Regions from separate parts of the Curtobacterium sp. MCJR17_020 genome, predicted to be linked through region 3. Evidence: predicted binding sites of a transcription regulator. Region 3 holds the regulator's gene; each other region holds the start of a gene.

Region 1 (6,390 bases), 1.6 Mb from region 3:
GGCGTTCGAGAGCCCGCGCGACGCCCAGCCGAACACCACGCGCTCTCGCTCGGTCAGCGCCTGGAACTCGGGTGGCTGCGGCGCCGGTGCCCTCGCGACGTCGGCCCCGAACAGCTGCGCGAGGTCGTTCGGCGCGATGACGGAACTGCCCTCGTGGACCGCCCGGACCGCCGCGAACAGGAACGTCGGGGTGGCGTCCTTGAGCAGGAACCCGCTCGCACCGAGCCGGATCGCGGTCGCGGCGGCGGGGTCGAGGCCGAACGTGGTGAGCACGACGACGCGGGGGAGTGGGCCCTCGACGGCGCCGGAGAACAGCTGGCGGACGGTCTCGACGCCGTCCATGCCGGCCATGCGCATGTCGAGCAGCATCACGTCGGGTCGGAGTTCCTGGATGCGGGCGAGGGCCTCGGCGCCGTCCGCGGCCTCGCCCACCACCTGCATGTCGTCCTGGGCGTCGAGCACCACGCGCAGACCGGCGCGGAACAGCGCCTGGTCGTCGGTGAGCAGGATCCTGATCGGTTCGGTCATCGGACGGGTCCCCCTTGGACGTCGAACGGGATGCGGGCGCGTGCGGCGAACACGTCGTCCAGCGCGGCGGCGTCGAACGACCCGCCGAGTGCGGTGAGACGGGTGTGCATGCCGTCGATCCCCCGGCCGGAGCCCCCGGTGGTGCCGTCGCCGACGACGTTCTCGACCTCAAGCACGACGTCGGCGCTCCGCCAGGTCTCGCGGACCACGACGGGCAGCCCTGGAGCGCCGTGCCGGAGCGCGTTGGTGAGCATCTCCTGCAGCACGCGCCGTGCTGCCGTGCCGGTGTCCGGGCGGAGCGGGACGGGGACGCCGCGCACCGTGCGGTCGACGTCGACTCCGGCGTCGCGGATGCCCTGCACGATCTCCTCGAGCGAGCCGGGATCGGTCGTCTCCCCGGACCCGTCGATGTGCCCCAGGACCTGCCGGACCTCGAGCAGCGAGCTGCGGGCGGTGCTGGCGATGGTGGCGCTGACCTCGCGGATGCGGGCCTCGTCGGCCAGGAACGGCACCGAGTCGGCCTGCGCGATGATCACCGCGAGCGAGTGGCCGACGACGTCGTGCACGTCACGGGCGATGTCCGCGCGGATGCGCTCGGACTCCGCGACGTCGATGGCACGGGTGGCGGTCGCCTCGGCCTCGGTGGCGACGGCCTCGGCGCGCGACGCGGCAGCTTCTGCGTCGGCTCGACGGACGGATTCGCGGTCGCGCGACCGGAAGGCCCGGACGGCGACCCCGCCCGCCCACACCCCGAGGAGCGCGGCGACCGGTGCGGCCATCGCGAGGAACGCCTGGTCGCGGGGGCCGTTGAGCAGCACCAGGTACCGGAAGCCGGTGACGGCGAGGTAGAACGTCGCGCCGACGCCCGCGACGAGCGCGAGCACCCCGGAGAGGATGACCTCGGTCCGGGTGCCGACCACGGCCGCGGTGCCGATGACGACGAAGATGGCGAGGTCGACGAGCGACGGGCGCTCGCCACCGCCCACCTGGATGATCCCGAGGACGACCACCATCAGCATCGCCGCCGACGGGGAGACCCGACGCAGGGCGATCGCGCCGGCGGCGGCGAGCACCGCGAAGAAGCTCGCGTGCTCGAGCTCGACCTCGATCGGCAGCAGGAAGACGAACGCCGCCAGGACCGCCCACGCCACGTCGACGACGATCGAACGGGTGGCGAGCGGCCGGATGAACGTGCGCCGGTCCGTCACGGCTCGATCATCGCATGCCGCCCGCGCCGGGCGGCGTGCACCGTCGTCACGCGCCCGGGGTCATGGCGGCGAGGGCGATGACGGTCGTGGCGACGATCGCGGCACAGAGCAGCAGCGTGGCGATGGTGTGTTTCGTCGAGGACTCCATGTCACCAGACTCGCGGTCCGGAGTCGCCGGGGCATCGGGCGCAGGAGCGAAGCGCTTCGTCCCTGCGGGTGAAGCGAGGGCGAGCACTCGGTCCTCGGGATCAGACCACGACGGAGCCCCGCTGGCGGTGCGCGATCGAGACGGACTCGCCGGACACCGCGCTGAGCGGCGACGACAGGAACGCGATGAGGTCGGCGATCTGCTGCGGTGTCGAGTCGCCGGGGCCCCCTGGACGGACCTCGGCGGACGGGGTGTTCGTCACGGTCCCGGGGTTGACGACGTTCACCGTGACCCCGGTGCCCGCCACGTCGTCGGCCAGGTTCTTCGCGATGACGCTCACCGCCGTGTTCCGGAGTGACGCCGTGATGTTGCCGGAGAAGTAGGCGTTCTGCCCGCTCACCACGACCACCCGGCCGAACCCGGCCTCGCGCTGGGCGGGGAGCACGGCGTTCGCGACGCGGAGGAACCCGAGCGCCTTGCCGTCGATCGCGTCGAGGACCTGCTCCGGGTCGGACTTCCGGGCCGGGTCGAGGGTGCTCGCGCTCGGGGCAGCGGTCACGACGAGCACGTCGATGCGCCCGTGCCGCTCGAGGACGGCGGCGATGCCCGCGTCCACCGACTCCTGCGAGGCGGTGTCGATCGACACGCTGTCGTCGGAGTCGTGGGCGCTGCGGGACGCGACGACGACGGTCGCCCCCTCGGCCCGGAGGCGGTCGGCGACTGCGGCACCGATGTACCCCTTGCCTCCGACGACGAGTGCGACACGGTTCTTGAGTTCGAGGTCCACGCGCCCACGCTATGCCTGAAGGCCCGGGGGCGTGACGGCCCGCCGGCCTGCGGACGTGACGACCTGCCGCGCTCCGGACACGACGACGGCGGACGACCGGACCGAGGTCCAGCCGTCCGCCGTCGGCCTCGTCAGTACCGTGCCCGTCAGCGGTCGGGAACGCCTACCGGGCTGAGGTCGCGGATCCCTGCCGTGTCGGTGCCGACCGGCTCGGATGTCCGGAACAGCCCCGAGTAGGCACGGGTGGCGCTCCACCCGGCGATGACCGCGACCGTCCCCACCAGGCTCGCGACCCACGGGAGCACGGCCGAGTGCTCCCACGCGCCGGGTGCGACCAGCCAGGCGAGGAAGTTGCCCGTCAGTCCGCCGGTCAGGCCCAGGAGCATCGCCACCGGGCGGTCGAGGCTCGTACGGGTCAGGGCGACGGTCACCGCGACGACCGCCACGAGGGCGTTCACGAGGTCGGCCACGGCCGGCCCCCTCAGCGCGCGGAGTCGCCCGCCGCGACGGCGAGCTGCTCGCGACCCGCGCCGACGTCCACCGCGATCTTCCGCGGCTTCGCCGACTCCTTGACGGGCAGGGTGACACTCAGGACACCGTTGTCGTACCCGGCCGTGATGCGCTCGGCGTCGAGACCGTCACCGAGCGTGAGCTGGCGGACGAACGAGCCGGGCTGCCGCTCGCGCGTGATCCACTGCGACCCCTCGGGGGCGCCGAGGGTGCGCTCGGCGCGGATCGTCAGCACGGAGCCGTCCACGTCGATGTCGATGGAGCCCGGATCGACTCCGGGCAGGTCGACGTCGAGCACGTAGTGGTCACCCGTGCGGTACAGGTCCATCGGCATCGAACGCGGCCCGGCACCGGCCCCGGCGAGGAGGGAACCGGCGAGTCGGTCGAGCTCGCGGAACGGATCGAAGTTCATCGTCATCGGAAAATCAACTCCTTCGTGGTTCTCGTTGAGTCCCCTCGACTCAACTGCCTCCGTTTTAGCACTCGACCCTGGCGAGTGCCAAAAGTGTGCTCAGAGCTCGCCGAGAACCTCACCCGAGCAGCGGTTCGAGCCGGCTCACCGCCCGGCGCAGGTGCACCAACGCGTCGCCCGGCGACGACACCCGGGCAGCCGGCGCCGACAGGGTCAGGCCCGCCACGAGCTCTCCGCGCTCGCCCCGGACGGGCAGCGCCAGGCACCCGAACCCCGCCGTGAACGCGCCGACCTGGTGCACCGGTCCGAGGCCCCCTTCGGCGTGCAGCCGCCCCATCGCACTCGACCCGGGAGTCGCCCGCAGTGCGGCTTCGTCGAGCAGGGGGAAGTCCGGGTCGACGTCGATGTCGCGCACACCGGCGGCGTCGTAGCGCGCCAGGTGCACGCCCGCCCGGACGGCGGAGCGGACGTCGGCGAGCACCGACCGCACGGCCCGGGGCAGCGGAGCGAGCGTCGGCGCGGGCGACACCCCGGCCAGGTCGGCGACCTTGTGGCCGAGGGCGAAGCCGCGCAGGTCCGGCAACCGGACGAGGTACTCGTCCTCGACGAGCAGGGTGATGAGCCGGTAGGTGGTGGCCCGCGGCATCCCGAGGGCCTCCGAGATCTGCTGGGCGGTGACGCCCGGTCCCGCGTGCGCGGCGGCCTCCAGCACCGCGAGGGCGTTCTGGATCGCCTTCGGTTGCCGCGCGCGGAGTCCGGGTTCGCTCACCGCACCTCCGCCTGGTGGCCGGTTCCGGCGGACGGACGGGAGGCCCCCAGCAGGTCCGCCTCGACCGGCACGTCGTACACGGCGCGGCTCCGACCCCGCCGCCAGGGTCGCCGACGCGTGGCCACCAGGAACGCGACCACCACCGCGGCGACCGTCCCGACGGCGAGGGCGACGGCCGGCCAGCGGGACGACGCGGCCTCGACCCCGAGGTAGGTGAGCAGGACGGCGGTCAGCAGGACCCCGGTCGTGACGGCGACGACCGCGACACCCGCCGTCAGCTCACCGATGCGCCGCAGGAACACCGGGGCCGCGAAGCACGTCAGGGCGTACGCCGCGATGTACCCGAGGGCGGCGACGACGAGCTCGGCCTCCATCAGCGTCCACGTCGGGATCCCGCCCGCCAGGCCGAGGACCGGCAGCACCGTGAGCACGCCGCACGCGACCGCGCCGGCCACGAACGGGGTCCGGAAGCGAGGCGACGCCCGACCGAGCACCCGGGGCAGGACCCCTTCGCGGCCCATCGCGAACAGGACCCGCACGAGCGCGGTGGTCGAGGCGATCGCGCACGCCGCGAACGACGCCGCGATCCCGAGGTCGAGCGCCCACCCGATCCACTGCATGCCGAAGGCGTTCGCCAGCTCGTTGACGGGTGAGGCGCTCGACGCCAGGTCGGCGCCCACGGCGGCGAACCCCATCTGCTGGGCCGCAGCGCTGACCACGTAGAGCACCCCGGCGACCAGGACGGTCCACGAGATCGCGCGGGGGATCGCCTGGAACGGGCGCCGGGCCTCCACACCGAGCACCGACGCGCTCTCGAACCCGACGAACGCGGTCACGGCGAGGGCGGTGCCGACCGCGAACGACGCCGGCTGCGTCGGCCCGAGGGCGACGGCGGAGGCGTCTGCCGGGTGCAGGCGCGCGACCAGTGCGACGATCAGGACCACGATGACCGCGACCGACAGCGACTCCACGAGCAGGGTCAGCCGGGTCGACAACCGGACCCCGAGCGCGATCACCGCGAAGACGGCCGCGCCCATCACCAGCACGACGACGATCGTGACCAGGGCGTCGTCGCCGGCGGCCGGAACGAAGCGGGACAGCAGGTAGTCGAGGTAGTAGCCGCTGCCGGTGAGCGAGAACATCGCGATGAAGCCGTACCCGAGCAGGAGTGCTGCGCCCGCGACGACCCCGGCGACCGGGCCGAGCCCGAGCGAGACGTAGGTGTAGAGCGAGCCGGTACCGGCGACGCGTCGGACGAACTGGTTCACCGTCCGCCCGACCAGGAACGACAGCGCCATCGCAGCCAGCAGCGACCACGTGGCCCCCTGGCCGGCGACCGTCGCGACGAGGACCGGGATCGTCGTCGCGGCGGCGGACGGTGCCACGGCCGACACCGACTGGGCGAGGACGTCGACCGGGCCGATGCTCCGCCGCGACAACCCGTCGACGGGGGAGCGCGTGCCGACGCCGGGCACCCGTGGCGGGTCGGCGATGGCTCGGTCGAGCGCGGTCATGCGGCAACCGTAGGGCTGCGTCGTTGCGCCCGTGTCTCGGTGGTGTTTCGACGGGGTCTCACGCAAACGAGACGCCTCCGACGAGCACGTCCCATTCGGCGGCGACAGGGCTTCACGTCGGTGGAACGGCACTGCAACGGCGGCACGGGACCGTGGTCACACCCAGCACCACCACCTGCGATCCCCACCCACCCCGTCCCACCCGAACCGGAAGGCCACGATGTCCAGCATCACGAAGGACCCCGCGTCACTCGGAGCCGCACCCGCGCCGCAGCGGACCATGCGCGGCTCGCTCGGCGTCACCGCGATCGTGTTCATGGTCGTCGCGGCCGCCGCCCCGCTCACCGTCGTCGGCGGCGCCGCCCCGCTCGGCATGCTGCTCGGCAACGGCGTCGGGTTCCCGTCGCTCTACGCCGCGTCGGCCGTCGTGCTGCTGCTCTTCTCGGTGGGCCTGGCGGCGATGACCCGGCACGTGCCGCGGCCGGGCGCGTTCTTCACGTTCGTCGGGCACGGG
Region 2 (6,390 bases), on a different replicon from region 3:
CGTTGACGAGTTCGAGGCTCGACTCGCAACCGTGTTCGGGCGGGTACCGGATGGTGGCACGCATCGGCTTGAGCTGCGACGCGCTGGGGACGATGACGTGTCGATCACACGAGTGTTGTGTGATGCCGGCCGGGCGGGGAGCGTGGAACAGCCAACACACCACCTCCTTGTCGCCGTTGGGGACGGGGACGCCACGTTCACCGCTGATGACGGTGAGGTATTCACGGCGTCTCCTGAGGTCCCTGTTCTGCTGCGTGCGGGAACCCGGTACTCCTACGTCGTCACCGGAACGCGGCTGGCGTTACTGCAAATCTCCGACCAGCTGTTGCAAGCCGCCGGCACCTCCGCACGTGGTGCACGGCCGGACCGGGTGATGTTGTCGCAGCCACGAACCGAGGAGGACTGCCGGTCACTGCTCGCACTGATCCGCGACGCCGGTCACGTGATCAGCGGTCCGAGCATCAGCGTCCCCGCGAGGATCCGCCTCCACGACACCATCGCCAACCATGTGCTGTCGGTGCTGACAGCCGACACCACTGCCGCCCCTTCCGGACTGTTCGGTCACGTCGCGACCGCTGACTCCTTGATCCGGCGACAGCTGCCGGCGCCGGTCGCGCCGGCAGAACTCGCGGCCGCGGCCAGGATCAGCCTTCGTACCTTGCAGCAAGCGTTCCAAGAACAACTCGATCAGACCCCCACCGAGTACGTCCGCGCCGCCCGACTCGACCTCGCACGCGACGCACTCGCCGGGGCGGACGCGGACGCGACGGTGACAAGCGTGGCGGTGGCGTGTGGGTTCCGGCACCTTGGCCGTTTCGCCGCCGCATACAGCGAACGGTTCGGGGAACAGCCCCGAGATACCCTCCGGCACGGCCGGCAGTCCGCAACACGTATCGAGGCCGCGCAGTCGCGACGGTAATCCGGTGCGCCTGTGCTCGTCACCGGCGGAGCTGCTGGTCCGCGCGCTCTTCGAGCAGCCGCACGGCAAGGAGCTCGCCGAGCCGGTCACCGTACCGGTCCAGCGCTTCCCGGTGAAGCACCGCTGAGGCATCGAGCACCGGGCTGTCGACACCACTATCCGCCCGGAGGGACGCGACGATGTCGAGTTCCTCGACGACACGGTCGATCCCGAAGGTGGTGAGGTAGTCCCCGTCCAAGAGCCGGCCGGCGTCGTGTTCGAGGAACTGGCTCGAGCCGGCACTGCCGCGCAGCAGCCGATGCAGGTGCTCGGTCGGGAGCCCCAGCTTGGTGCCGATCAGCATCGCCTCGGATGCGGCGGCGGCGTTCGCGAACCACAGCGCGTTAGCAAGGAGCTTCACGATCTGGCCGTCCTCGACGCGATCGCCAACACGGCGAATCCCATTGGGAGCGGCAAGGCGCGCCATGATCGGGAGTGCTCGCTCGACCGCGGCGGCGGTGCCACTGACGAAGAACCCCAACTCCGCAGCTGCTGCTTCCGCAGGCGAGCCGCCCATCGGCGCACTCACCACCTGCACGCCCCAAACGGCCGCCTCCTGCGCGAGCGACAGCGTCGTCTCCGGCGACCCGGAGGTGCAGTCGATCCACAACGACCCCGGCGCGAGCGATGGAAGCGCCAAACAGGCGACGTCGTTGAGTTCTCGAGGGCCTGGAAGCACGGTGACGAGTACCTCGCACGAGACCGCCAGGTCCTCGACCGAGTCGGCCCACTCGACGCCGTTGCCATCGAACGCGCGCATCCGGCCGCGATCGATGTCGTAGACCGCGATCGAGAACGAGCGCTGCAATGCACGTGCGATCGGCGCGCCCATTCGCCCGACACCGACAACCCCGATCCGCCCCAATCTCGTTGCCGCTCGCACTTCGTCCATGCGCCCACTCTGTCCCATGCCGCGGGCCGCCAGCACCGTTCCAGCTCACCGCGGACGACCTCGCCGCGATCGACGCCCTCGACACGGGCGGCCGTGGCAGTATCCCGGTCGACTTCATCAACCTCGAACGCAACAAGGAGTGGCGACCACCGCAGACAGACGGGGGCCCGGTGCACGACGTGCACCGGGCCCCCGTCCGTCTGTTGCCGATTACCCGAGGCGATGGCCAGCCGCACCGACCATCATCACCGTCCCGTGTCCGTGTCATCCGCACGCGGCGGGTTGAACAGGCTCCAGTACGCACGGACGGCGCTCCAGCCTGCGATGAGCAGAACGGTGCCGGCGACCGCCGCGACCCAGGGCAGGACGGGCGAACGCTCCCAGAGCGAGGGGTCGGCGAGCCACAGCAGGAAGTTCCCCATGAGGCTCCCGGTCGCACCGAGCAGTGCCGCCGTGCGCCGGTCGAGGCTGGACAGCGTGAGCGCGATTGTCACCGCGGCCATAGCGGCGACGGCATTGACCATGTCGAACACCGCTGCGGCTCCTACTCCCCGGAGCCGACGGCGAGCTGCTCGCGACCGCCACCCGTGGTCACCGCGATCTTGCGCGGCTTCGCAGACTCCTTCACCGGGATGGTGACGCTCAGCACACCATTGTCGTAGCCGGCCTCGATGCGCTCGGAATCCAGCCCGTCACCGAGGGTGAGCTGGCGGACGTAGGTGCCCGGCTGTCGCTCCCTCGTGAGCCACTGCGACCCCTCCGGTGCGCCGAGGGTGCGCTCTGCACGGATGGTCAGGACAGAGCCGTCCACGTCGATGTCGACAGAGCCCGGGTCGATGCCGGGCAGGTCGACGTCGAGGACGTAGTGGTCCCCCGTGCGGTACAGGTCCATCGGCATCGAGCGCGGCCCCGTGGACCCGAGGAGGGCACCAGCGAGACGGTCGAGCTCGCGGAACGGGTCGAGGTTCATCGTCATGGAAAACAACTCCTTCGTGTCTGCTGTTGAGTCCCCTCGACTCAACTGTCAACGTTCTAGCACTCGACCCTTGAGAGTGCCAAAAACTCGCTCGGAAAATGCTCGGAGCGCCTCCGCGGGATCTCTCCCTGCGGCGACCAAAGGCAGGCGCTCGAGACGACGAGTTAGCTCGCCACCGTGCTGGGCGCCCGGTGACCGATCGGCTACCGGGACGAGATCACGACACGGAGCGCGGCGAGAACGACGACACCGGACGAAGCTGCTCACACCTCCCGTCGCTCTGACAGCGGCCAGCGGCACACGCCTCCCGAACTGATTCGACTCGTCGAGGGGTTGGCGCTGTCGCGGCCGCGACCATCCGTCGCGACGCTGCACCGGCTCGTGGCCGAACGTGCAGCCAGCGAGGGAACAACCGCACCGTCGTACTCAACGGTGCGACGAATCATCCGAGGTCTCGACCCCGCGATGATCACGCTCGCCCTCGACGGGCCGACCTCGTACCGCGACAAACACGAACTGGTACTTCGGCGCCGAGCGAACCGTCCGAACCACGTCTGGCAAGCCGACCACACCATGCTCGACATCCTCATCCGAGGTGCCGATGACAAACCCGACCGGCCGTGGCTGACCGTCATCCTCGACGACCACTCGCGCGCCATCTGCGGGTACATGGTCTTCTCCGGCGCACCGTCGGCGATGAACACAGCGCTCGCGCTCCGGCAAGCGATCTGGCCTAAGCCCGATCCGGCCTGGGCAATGTGCGGCGTCCCCCGACGTGCTGCACGTCGATCACGTGGTTCTGTCAGTCTCGTTCAGGACCAGGGTGACGGTCTGATTCAGGACCACTTGGCTGCTGTGCGGTGTGTTGTGTCGGCTTGATTCAGGACCACCCGGACGGTTGTTTTGCGCGCTCACCGTGAGCGCGGGAAGCGTGGTGGTCGGATGGGAAGTCGCATGCAGCTGTTCGCTCAGATCCACCTTCGACGCCATCCTGGGTCCTCCCGTTCAAGCACATGACTGCTGACGGGACCACGTTCAGGTGGGGCCACTTATCTCCGACACAACCGCCCGGCGCGTCGGCAAGTGGAGCCACTCAACTCCGACAAACCGGGTCCAAACAACGCTGACAGAGACACTCATCCTTGTCCTCCGACGCTGGCGTAACGTCCGATCCATGTCAGGTGCCGGCGTTTCTTGCTTCCGGTGCGGGGCACCGCTCCCCGCCGACGCGGCGCGGTGCACCAGGTGCAGGACGCGGATCGGTTTCGCGGACGGAGCGCGGCCGACACCGCCAGTCCCGGTGCAGTGCGCGATGTGCAGCACCCTGCTCGATCCGCTGGCAGCGACGTGCCGGCGTTGTGGCGCGGTGCAGCCGCCGGCCGAGTGCCGGCACTGCGGATCGGCCATCCCACGCGACGGCCGTTACTGCGGAGAGTGCGGCCGAGAGCGATTCGGCATCTGACGGCGGGGTATCCGCTTAGCTCAGCGCCGGCTCGGCCGTCTTGTGCGAGTACGAAACGGCAAGCCCCATACGGCGGTGATTTCCTACAAGCCGCGGCCGCGACCGCCGAGCTGCAGTGACGTCGAGGAGGTCCTCGAGCGACGAGCTCGACGGCATAAGCGGATACGCCTCACCGCTTCTCGACGGCGCTGCTGGGGGCTTCCGTGGGTCGATCGACTCGGATACCCTGCCGTGGGGCTCGGTTAGAGCTTGCTCCTGTGTCCCCGGCTCGCCGTCCGTTCGCGGTGAGGTCGCGGCGGCGGTGCCGGACCAGTGGGGCACTGGCACCGCCGCCCGATCTACTTCCGCCAGATCGCGTTCGCGGCTGCGTGCTCCGGGCAGAAGTCCCCGAGCCGGCGCGCACCCTCGCCGTGGTCGGCGGTGAGCCACCCATGTTCCCGCGCGACGGTGCGTGCGCCGTCGATGCTGTCGCCGGGGAAGTCCATCGGCGCGATGAACGCCCCACAGGGGCGGAAGTCGCACCGCACCACGACGGTCTGCATGGCGCTCATGGTCCTATCCTCTCGCCGGCTGCGGTGTCGGCGCTGGTTCGTACGATCCACTCGTGGGATCACGTCGACGGGACCGGTACACCGCGCCAGAAGATGCGCGGTTCTCGCTGCCCCCGGAGGCGATCGGCGCACCCATCGAGGGCGCCGGACGCCATCCCGTACGCGCGTGGGTGCTCCGGAACGATGGCACCCTGCATCGCGTCGAAGCGGTCGCGGTGTCGTCGACGCCGGACGCCGTGTGCGTCCGCTGGCGTGACGGCAAGCACATGGTCCAGTCGTGGGTGTGGCGCACCGCAGTGCGCCACCGTGCACGACCGGCAGCAGTGGACGCGGCCTGACGTAGAAGAGGGCCAGCAGCGCCGGCCCTCTTCGTGATCGTGCGGACGAGTGCCACGCCCTATTCCTCGGCGGACAACGCCGCCAGCGGTGACTTCGCCTGGATCAGGGTCCGAGCGAACTCCCGGAACCGGCGAGTGTGCTCCTTGTGGCCACTGGTGAGCTACCCGCCCTGCAACGCCACGAACAGCTCGCCGCCGTGTGTCAGGGTGACCCGGACCATCGTCCGGCGGTAGTCAACCTCGTGGGCGTCCAGCAGCTCCACGAGGGCAACCGCATCGGGATTGAGAATCCCGTAGCCCGCCTCGGCCCCCTGAGTTGCATCCGTGCACAACGTGACTTCGATCATTGGTTCTTCTCCAGTCTCGACCGGCGCTTGGTCGTGCAGCTCACGCGGGCTGTGCCGGCGCTTCCCGCTCCCACACCACGGCCGGCTCGTCGGGCTGCTCTTCCTGCTTGGCCGGCAGGTTCGGCATAATGCCGAACCGGTCGGCCCGCAGGATGCGGTTGTACTGCGTCGTGTCGCCGTTCTTCCACGACTCGGTATGTTCCTTGCCGACGACGATCACGCCGGTGCCCTTGCTGAGGTTCGTGGCGGCGCTCTCGCCGGTCTCGAACCACGCCTCGACCAGGTGCGTGGTGGGGGCGTCGTCGCTGACCCGCTTCCCCGACCGGTAGCTGCCGGTGTTCTCGACCACGCGGAACCTGGTCACCTTGGCCTTGCCGACGTCCTGCACAACAGGATCGGCGGCGAGGTGGCCCCACACGGTGCGCTCAGCCATTGGTCCGGTCCTTGCTTGGGATGGCCACGCCGGTGGCCACTTCGGGGTAGATGGGTTCGAGCGGCCGGACAGCGCGAACGAGCCGGGTCACGGCAAAGCGGATCGCGATACCGACCAGGGATGCAGAGATGATCAGTACGGCCGAGGCGATGAGTACGCCGGCGTTGTAGTCCTGGTCCGCGGTGAGGGCTGACGTTCTGCGCCGCAGATTGCTCCTATCGGCTGGGGATCGGAGGACCAGCGTTGGGAAGGCGTTGCTCTGGCGAATGTGGCGACGGAGAAGGTTGCGGGGCTTCTTGTCGGCCGCATCGATGTTCGGTGCGGTCAGTTGAGGGTGCAGGTGTAGACACCGATGCCGATCAGGCCGGCGCTGACGCCTTGGGCACTGTTGGTGCTGATGGCTGTCCAGGTTCCGAGGACTGTTTGGGCTTGG
Region 3 (6,390 bases):
TCGGGTCCGGTGAGCGTGACCTCGTTGCCGCGGACGACGACCTTGACGCCCGGGTACTGCCGTTCGACGGTCTTCAGGAGCCGGTCCTGGGGACCGAGCAGCTGGACCATGGCGATGCCGTCGACCTGGAGGGCGACGGAGACGACCTGGTCGTCGTCGGTGGTGGGCTGTGCTGGTTCGTTAGCCGGCAAGGGTGCCTTCCTGCAGTTCACCTGCGAGTACGTGCGCGTGCACGTGGAACACGGTCTGACCGGCGGCTTCGCCGGTGTTGAAGACGAGACGGAACTGGCCGCCGGCGCGCTCGTCGGCGATGCGCTGCGCGGTGGCGACCAGGTGGGCGAGGAGGTCGGGGTCACCGGCCGCGAGTTCGGCGACGTTCGCGTACTGCTCGGTCTTGGGGACGACCAGCACGTGGACGGGTGCCTTCGGGGCGATGTCCTCGATCGCGATCACGCGGTCGTCCTCGGCGACGACGGTCGCCGGGATCTCGCGCGCGATGATCTTGCTGAAGACGCTGGGCGTGCTGGTGCTCATGACTCCATCGTAGAACGCAGGACCGACCTCGGGCCTTCCCTCACCAGCGCCCGAGTCCGGCCTGCAGGATCGCGAGTGCCGCGGGACCGGCGGTCGAGGTCCGCAGCACACTGTCGCCGAGCCGGACCCTGATCGCTCCCGCAGCCTCGAGCCGGTCGAGCTCGGAGCCGTCGATGCCGCCCTCCGGCCCCACCACGAGGGCGATCTCGTCGAGGTCCGCCGTCGGTTCCCAGGTCGCGAGCCGCACGGTCGCGGTGGGATCGAGCACGAGCACCGCAGCACCGGCACCGAGGGCGGGGACGAGCTGCGCCGTCGTGACGAGCGGCCCGACCTCGGGCACCCGCGACCGGATCGCCTGCTTCGCGGCCTCGTGCGCGATGGCCGTCCAGCGCGATCGCCCCTTCTCGACCTTCGGGCCCTCCCACCGGGAGACGCTGCGCGCGGCCGACCACGGCACGATCCGGTCCACACCGATCTCCGTCGACGCCTGCACCGCCATCTCGTCTCGGCCGCCCTTGGCGAGGGCCTGCACGAGCGTCAGCGACGGCACGGGCCGCGGGTCGACGGACAGCGATGCCACGGACAACACCAGCGAGTCGCGGTCGACGGCGTCCACCGCGCCGGACACGACGGTCCCCCGTCCGTCCGAGAGCCGCAACGTCTCACCGACCCGTACGCGCGAGACGGTCACGGCGTGCCGCCCCTCTGCCCCGTCGAGCGTCACGGAGCCACCGACGGCGACCCCGTCGAGCGACTCCACGACGTAGAGCGATGCCATCAGAAGTTGAAGAAGCGGTCGCGGAGCTTGCCGAACATGCCCTGCTGGAACCGGGCGAGCTGCGGGGCCGAGGCCTTGTGCGACTTCGCGAGCTGCTCGACGAGCTGGCGTTCCTTGTGCGACAGCTTCGTCGGGGTGACGACCTGCACGCCGACCCGGAGGTCGCCGCGGCCGCTCCCGCGGAGCTTCGTGATGCCGCGGTCCTTGATCACCAGCACGTCGGCGCTCTGCACCCCGGGACGGATCTCGAGCTCGACGGGTCCGTCGAGTCCGTCGATCGTCGTCGTGGTGCCGAGCACCGCATCGGTCATCGCGACCTCGAGGGTGGCGAGCAGGTCGTCGCCGTCGCGGCTGAAGACGTCGTCGTGCCGCACCCGGATCTCCAGGTACAGGTCGCCGGAGGGGCCACCGGCGGGGCCGACCTCGCCCTGGCCGGGCATCTGCAGGCGCAGGCCCGAGTCGACGCCGGCGGGGACGTCGACCGGCACGGTGCGACGGGCGCGGACGCGGCCCTGACCCTGGCAGGTCGGGCAGGGGCTCGGGATGACGGTGCCGTAGCCGCGGCAGGTGCCGCACGGGGCGCTCGTCACGACGTTGCCCAGCAGCGAGCGGACCTGGCGCTGGATGTTGCCGGACCCGCCGCAGATGTCGCAGGTGCGCGGGCTGGTGCCGGGCGCGCAGCACGACCCGTGACAGGTCTCGCACAGGACGGCGGTGTCGACCTCGACGTCCTTGTGGGTGCCGAAGACGACCTCGTCGAGGTCGACGTCGATGCGGAGCAGGGCGTCCTGTCCGCGCTCGGCACGGCTGCGGGGACCACTGCCCCGGCCGCCACCGCCACCGCCACCGAAGAAGGCGTCGAAGATGTCGCTGAACCCGCCGGCGCCGCCACCGAAGGGGCTGTCGGCCTGGGGCCCGGCGTCGTACCGGCGCCGCTGCTCCGGGTCGCTCAGGACGTCGTACGCGTGCGTGACGTCCTTGAACCGCTCGGCTGCCTCTGGAGCAGGGTTCACGTCCGGGTGGAGCTCACGCGCCAGGCGGCGGTAGGCCTTCTTGATGTCGGCATCGGAGGCGTCTCGCTGGACGCCGAGGACGTCGTAGTGGTCTGCCACGTATCCCTCAGTCGGTTGTGTTCGGTCGGTCGGTCGGTGTTGCAGTCGATCAGTGTTCGCCCAAGAGCTTGGACAGGTACCGTGCGACGGCCCGGACGGCGGCCATGTTCGTGCCGTAGTCCATCCGGGTCGGTCCCAGGACACCCAGGCGTGCCACCTCGCCGCCACCGGCGAGGTACCCGCCGGCGACGATGCTCGTGGCGTCGAGCCCGTACTCGGCGTTCTCGACGCCGATGCTGGCCGCCACCGCGATGTCGTCCACCTGCATCTCCCCGAACAACCGGAGCAGGGTGACTTGTTCCTCGATCGCTTCGAGCACCGGGAAGAGGCCGCCGGAGAAGTCCTGCTCGCTCTTCGCCAGGTTGGCGGCGCCGGCCATCACCAGGCGGTCCTGCCGGTTCGCCGCGACCTGCTCGATGAGGGTCGCCACCACGACCCCGCCGAGCGTCTGGGCGTCGGGCCGGAGCTGTTGCGGCACCGCACGGAGCGCGGTGGGCACGTCCTGCAGCAGGAGTCCCACGGCCGCGCCGTTCAGGACGGTCCGGAGTTCGGTCAGCAGCGGCTCGTCGAGCGCGACGTCGGTCTCGACGACGCGTTGTTCGACCCGGGCGGTGTCGGTGATGAGCACGACCATGAGCCGGGCGTCGCCGAGTCGCACCAGCTCGACGTGCTGCACCCGGGCGCGCACCATCGAGGGGTACTGCACCAGGGCGACCTGGTTCGTGAGCTGGCTGAGCAGGCGCACGGTGCGGCCGAGGACCTCGTCGAGGTCGTTCGGGGCGCCGAGGAAGGTCTCGATGGCGTGCCGCTGGGCGCTCGTCAGCGGCCGGGCTGCGGCCAGGTGGTCGACGAACAGCCGGTAGCCCTTGTCGGTCGGCACACGGCCGGACGAGGTGTGCGGGGCGACGATGAGCTGCTCGTCCTCGAGCAGGGCCATGTCGTTGCGGATCGTGGCGGCGCTGACGCCGAAGGCGTGCCGCTCGACGATCGTCTTGGAGCCGACCGGTTCGCGGGACGCCACGTAGTCGCGCACGATCGCCTTCAGGACCTCGAGGCTGCGTTCACTGACCACGAGCGCTCCTTCCTGGTCGACCTGGCACTCGGACGTGTCGACTGCTGATCCTACGCCCGCACGACTGCACCCCCGATACGCTTCCGGCATGACCTACGGACAGCAGCCCGGTGGCCCGCAGAACCCGAACGGACCCCAGTACCCGAGCGGGTACACCCCGCCGCAGCCGATGAGCCCGGAGGACCAGCGCCTCTGGGCCACGCTGACGCACATCGGCGGGATCTTCTTCAACTTCGTCGCCCCGCTCGTGGCCTACCTGGTGCTGCGCGACCGCGGCGGCTTCATCCGCGAGCACACCCGGGTCGCACTGAACTTCCACATCACCGTGGCGATCGCGTACGTCGCGTGCGGCGTGCTGAGCGTCGTGGTCATCGGACTGGTGCTGTTCCCGATCGTCGCCGTCCTGACCGTCGTCTTCGGCATCCTGGCGGCCGTCGCGGCGAACCAGGGGCAGTTCTACCGCTACCCCCTGTCGATCGAGTTCATCAAGCAGTAGGGACGCCGGTCAGTCCAGCAGCTCCCGCACCACCGCGTCGGCCAGCAGGCGACCCTGCAGGGTCAGGTCGATGCGTCCCCGCACCGCGGCCGACCCGTCCACGAGACCCCGCGCGATGAGTCCCGCGACCCGGCCACGGGCCTCCTGTCGGATCTCGCTCGTCGCGAGCTCCCCGCGGACCCGCGCGGCGAGGAGCAGGCGCTCGACGTAGCGGGTCTCGTCGTCGATGACCTCGCGCCCGGCGGCCGGCGACTCGCCGGACAGCACCCGGTTCGCGTACGCGGCCGGGTGCTTCACGTTCCACCAGCGCGTGCCGGCGACCGCGGAGTGGGCGCCGGGGCCGACACCCCACCAGTCGTGGCCCTTCCAGTAGGACAGGTTGTGCCGGCTCGCGTGGCGCGCTGTGCCGCCGTCCGCGTCGACGCGGGCCCAGTTCGACACCTCGTACCAGGAGTACCCGGCGTCCCCGAGCACCTGGTCGGCGAGCTCGTACATGTCGGCGGCCAGGTCGTCGTCGGGGGCGGGGAGCTCCCCGCGCGCCACCATGCGGCCCATCGCGGTGCCGTCCTCGACGATGAGCGAGTACGCCGACACGTGGTCGGGCTCGCAGGCCAGGGCAGCGTCGAGCGAGGTGCGCCAGTCGTCGAGGGACTCCCCCGGCGTCGAGTAGATGAGGTCGAGGGAGACGTCGAGGCCCTGCTGCTTCGCGAGGTCGACGACGACCGGCACGCGCAACGGGTCGTGTGTGCGGTCGAGGGTCGCGAGGACGTGCGGGACGGCCGACTGCATGCCGTAGCTGATCCGGTTGAACCCGCCCTCGCGCAGTGTCTGCAACGAGGACGCGTCGACCGAGTCCGGGTTCGCCTCGGTCGTGACCTCGGCGCCGGGCAGGATCCCCCACGTGTCGTCGATGGCCCGCAGGATCATCGCCAGGTCGGAGGCCGGCAGCATCGTCGGGGTACCGCCGCCGAAGAACACGGTCGACACGGGCCGACGCGGGACGCCGGAGCGGTCGAGCACGGTCGCGGCCCACTCGATCTCCCGCACGGCGTGGCCGGCGTAGTCGTCGCGGCGCACGCCGCGCAGCTCGGACGCCGTGTACGTGTTGAAGTCGCAGTAGCCGCAGCGCACCCGGCAGAACGGCACGTGGACGTAGACCCCGAACGGCACGGCCGCCGGGTCGGAACCGGCGGCGGAGCCCGCCGCCGCTCGCGGCACGATCAGTCCGTCAGCGGGTGCCGGATCGGCGATCGGGAGAGCACTCGGCATGGAGTCCATTGTCCGTCATGATGGACGCATGGAGCACCACCCCGTCCCCACCACGGTCCTGTGGGACATCGACGGCACCCTCGTGATGAACGCGTCGTCCCCGGGCAACCTCTACCACCTGGCGCTCGAGCGGGCGGTCGGCCGCGACCTCACCCTGCGGGTCGGGCACCAGCACGGTCGGACCGATGCCGGGCTCATCGCCGAGCACGTCCGTGCCCACGCGTTCGAGGACACGATCATCCCGACGGTCAGCGGGCACCTGCGCGACCTCACCGCCGAGCGGCACGCCTCGGGCGACCACCGGTCCCCCGTCCCCGGTGCCACCGCGCTGCTCACCCGCTTCGCGGAGCTCGGGTGGCGGAACGGTCTGCTCACCGGCAACTCCGAGTACCGCGCCCGCGTCAAGCTGGCCGGTGCGGGGTTCGACGAGGGCCTGTTCGACTGGGACCACTCCTACTTCGGCGACACCGAGGTGGAGCGCGCGGACGTCACCACCCGCGCGGCGGCGGAGCTCGCCGGCACCCGCGCCGTCATCGTCGGCGACACCCCGCGTGACGGCGAGGCTGCGGACGCCGCCGGCATCCCCTTCCTGGCGGTCGCCACCGGGGTGTTCGACGTCGAGGCGCTGCGGGCCACCAACGCGGTCACGGTCGCGCGCGACTGCCGGGTCGACGCCGCCCTGATCGAGGACGCCATCGCGGCGTTGCCGCCGCTGCGCTGACCCAGCGCGCAAGCACACGCGCACGCAAGCACGCGCTCGCCGCTAGTCGCCCCGCAGCGCCGCCAGGTACTGCTCCGCCATCACCTTCTGCTGCCGACGCAGCAGCGGCGCGACGAACTGCCACTTCCGGCTCGACGGCTGCGAGAACTGCCGGATCTGCAGCCACACGGAGCCGTCCGACGTGCGCTCGACGACGAACGACTCCTCGCCGGAGAGCGGGTGCCCCTCGAGCGTGCCGTACGCGAAGCCCTTGCGGTCGTGCTCGTCGATGATCGACACGACCCGGACGGGCGCCTGCACCGTCCGCCCGAAGGCGTGCATCGTGAGCGTCGCCGACGTGCCGGCGGTCACCAGCGGGGTGCCGTCCGGCGCGAACTTCTCGACCCGGGGCGTGCCGATCGAGGCGGG

What was found. Region 3 encodes HrcA, which represses chaperone genes, less so after heat shock. Its sites were predicted from a motif close to TTNGCACTCGNNNNNNNCGAGTGCNAA; they were not measured.
Region 1: the regulator HrcA is predicted to act here: its motif matches at 3,658-3,684, upstream of DEJ14_RS00340 (Hsp20/alpha crystallin family protein).
Region 2: the regulator HrcA is predicted to act here: its motif matches at 2,883-2,909, upstream of DEJ14_RS19230 (Hsp20/alpha crystallin family protein).

Annotation. Positions count from the first base shown of each region.
Region 1 is NZ_CP126260.1:70,715-77,104, forward strand. Features, by position in the region: gene DEJ14_RS00320 (response regulator) at 1-528, opposite strand, end outside; gene DEJ14_RS00325 (sensor histidine kinase) at 525-1,736, opposite strand; gene DEJ14_RS00330 (SDR family NAD(P)-dependent oxidoreductase) at 1,985-2,671, opposite strand; gene DEJ14_RS00335 (hypothetical protein) at 2,818-3,141, opposite strand; gene DEJ14_RS00340 (Hsp20/alpha crystallin family protein) at 3,153-3,599, opposite strand; gene DEJ14_RS00345 (helix-turn-helix domain-containing protein) at 3,712-4,362, opposite strand; gene DEJ14_RS00350 (APC family permease) at 4,359-5,876, opposite strand; gene DEJ14_RS00355 (APC family permease) at 6,097-6,390, shown strand, end outside.
Region 2 is NZ_CP126261.1:105,705-112,094, forward strand. Features, by position in the region: gene DEJ14_RS19215 (helix-turn-helix domain-containing protein) at 1-919, shown strand, start outside; gene DEJ14_RS19220 (NAD(P)-dependent oxidoreductase) at 939-1,850, opposite strand; gene DEJ14_RS19225 (hypothetical protein) at 2,096-2,353, opposite strand; gene DEJ14_RS19230 (Hsp20/alpha crystallin family protein) at 2,395-2,826, opposite strand; partial or broken gene DEJ14_RS19235 (TnsB C-terminal domain-containing protein) at 3,103-3,619, shown strand; gene DEJ14_RS19550 (zinc ribbon domain-containing protein) at 4,001-4,288, shown strand; gene DEJ14_RS19240 (hypothetical protein) at 4,627-4,839, opposite strand; gene DEJ14_RS19245 (hypothetical protein) at 4,893-5,177, shown strand; gene DEJ14_RS19250 (hypothetical protein) at 5,339-5,524, opposite strand; gene DEJ14_RS19255 (single-stranded DNA-binding protein) at 5,565-5,957, opposite strand; gene DEJ14_RS19260 (SipW-dependent-type signal peptide-containing protein) at 6,282-6,390, opposite strand, start outside.
Region 3 is NZ_CP126260.1:1,662,027-1,668,416, reverse strand. Features, by position in the region: gene DEJ14_RS07905 (PhoH family protein) at 1-191, opposite strand, end outside; gene DEJ14_RS07900 (histidine triad nucleotide-binding protein) at 181-534, opposite strand; gene DEJ14_RS07895 (16S rRNA (uracil(1498)-N(3))-methyltransferase) at 575-1,312, opposite strand; gene dnaJ (molecular chaperone DnaJ) at 1,312-2,424, opposite strand; gene hrcA (heat-inducible transcriptional repressor HrcA) at 2,474-3,496, opposite strand; gene DEJ14_RS07880 (DUF4870 domain-containing protein) at 3,585-3,992, shown strand; gene hemW (radical SAM family heme chaperone HemW) at 4,002-5,261, opposite strand; gene DEJ14_RS07870 (HAD family hydrolase) at 5,290-5,982, shown strand; gene DEJ14_RS07865 (DUF1990 domain-containing protein) at 6,025-6,390, opposite strand, start outside.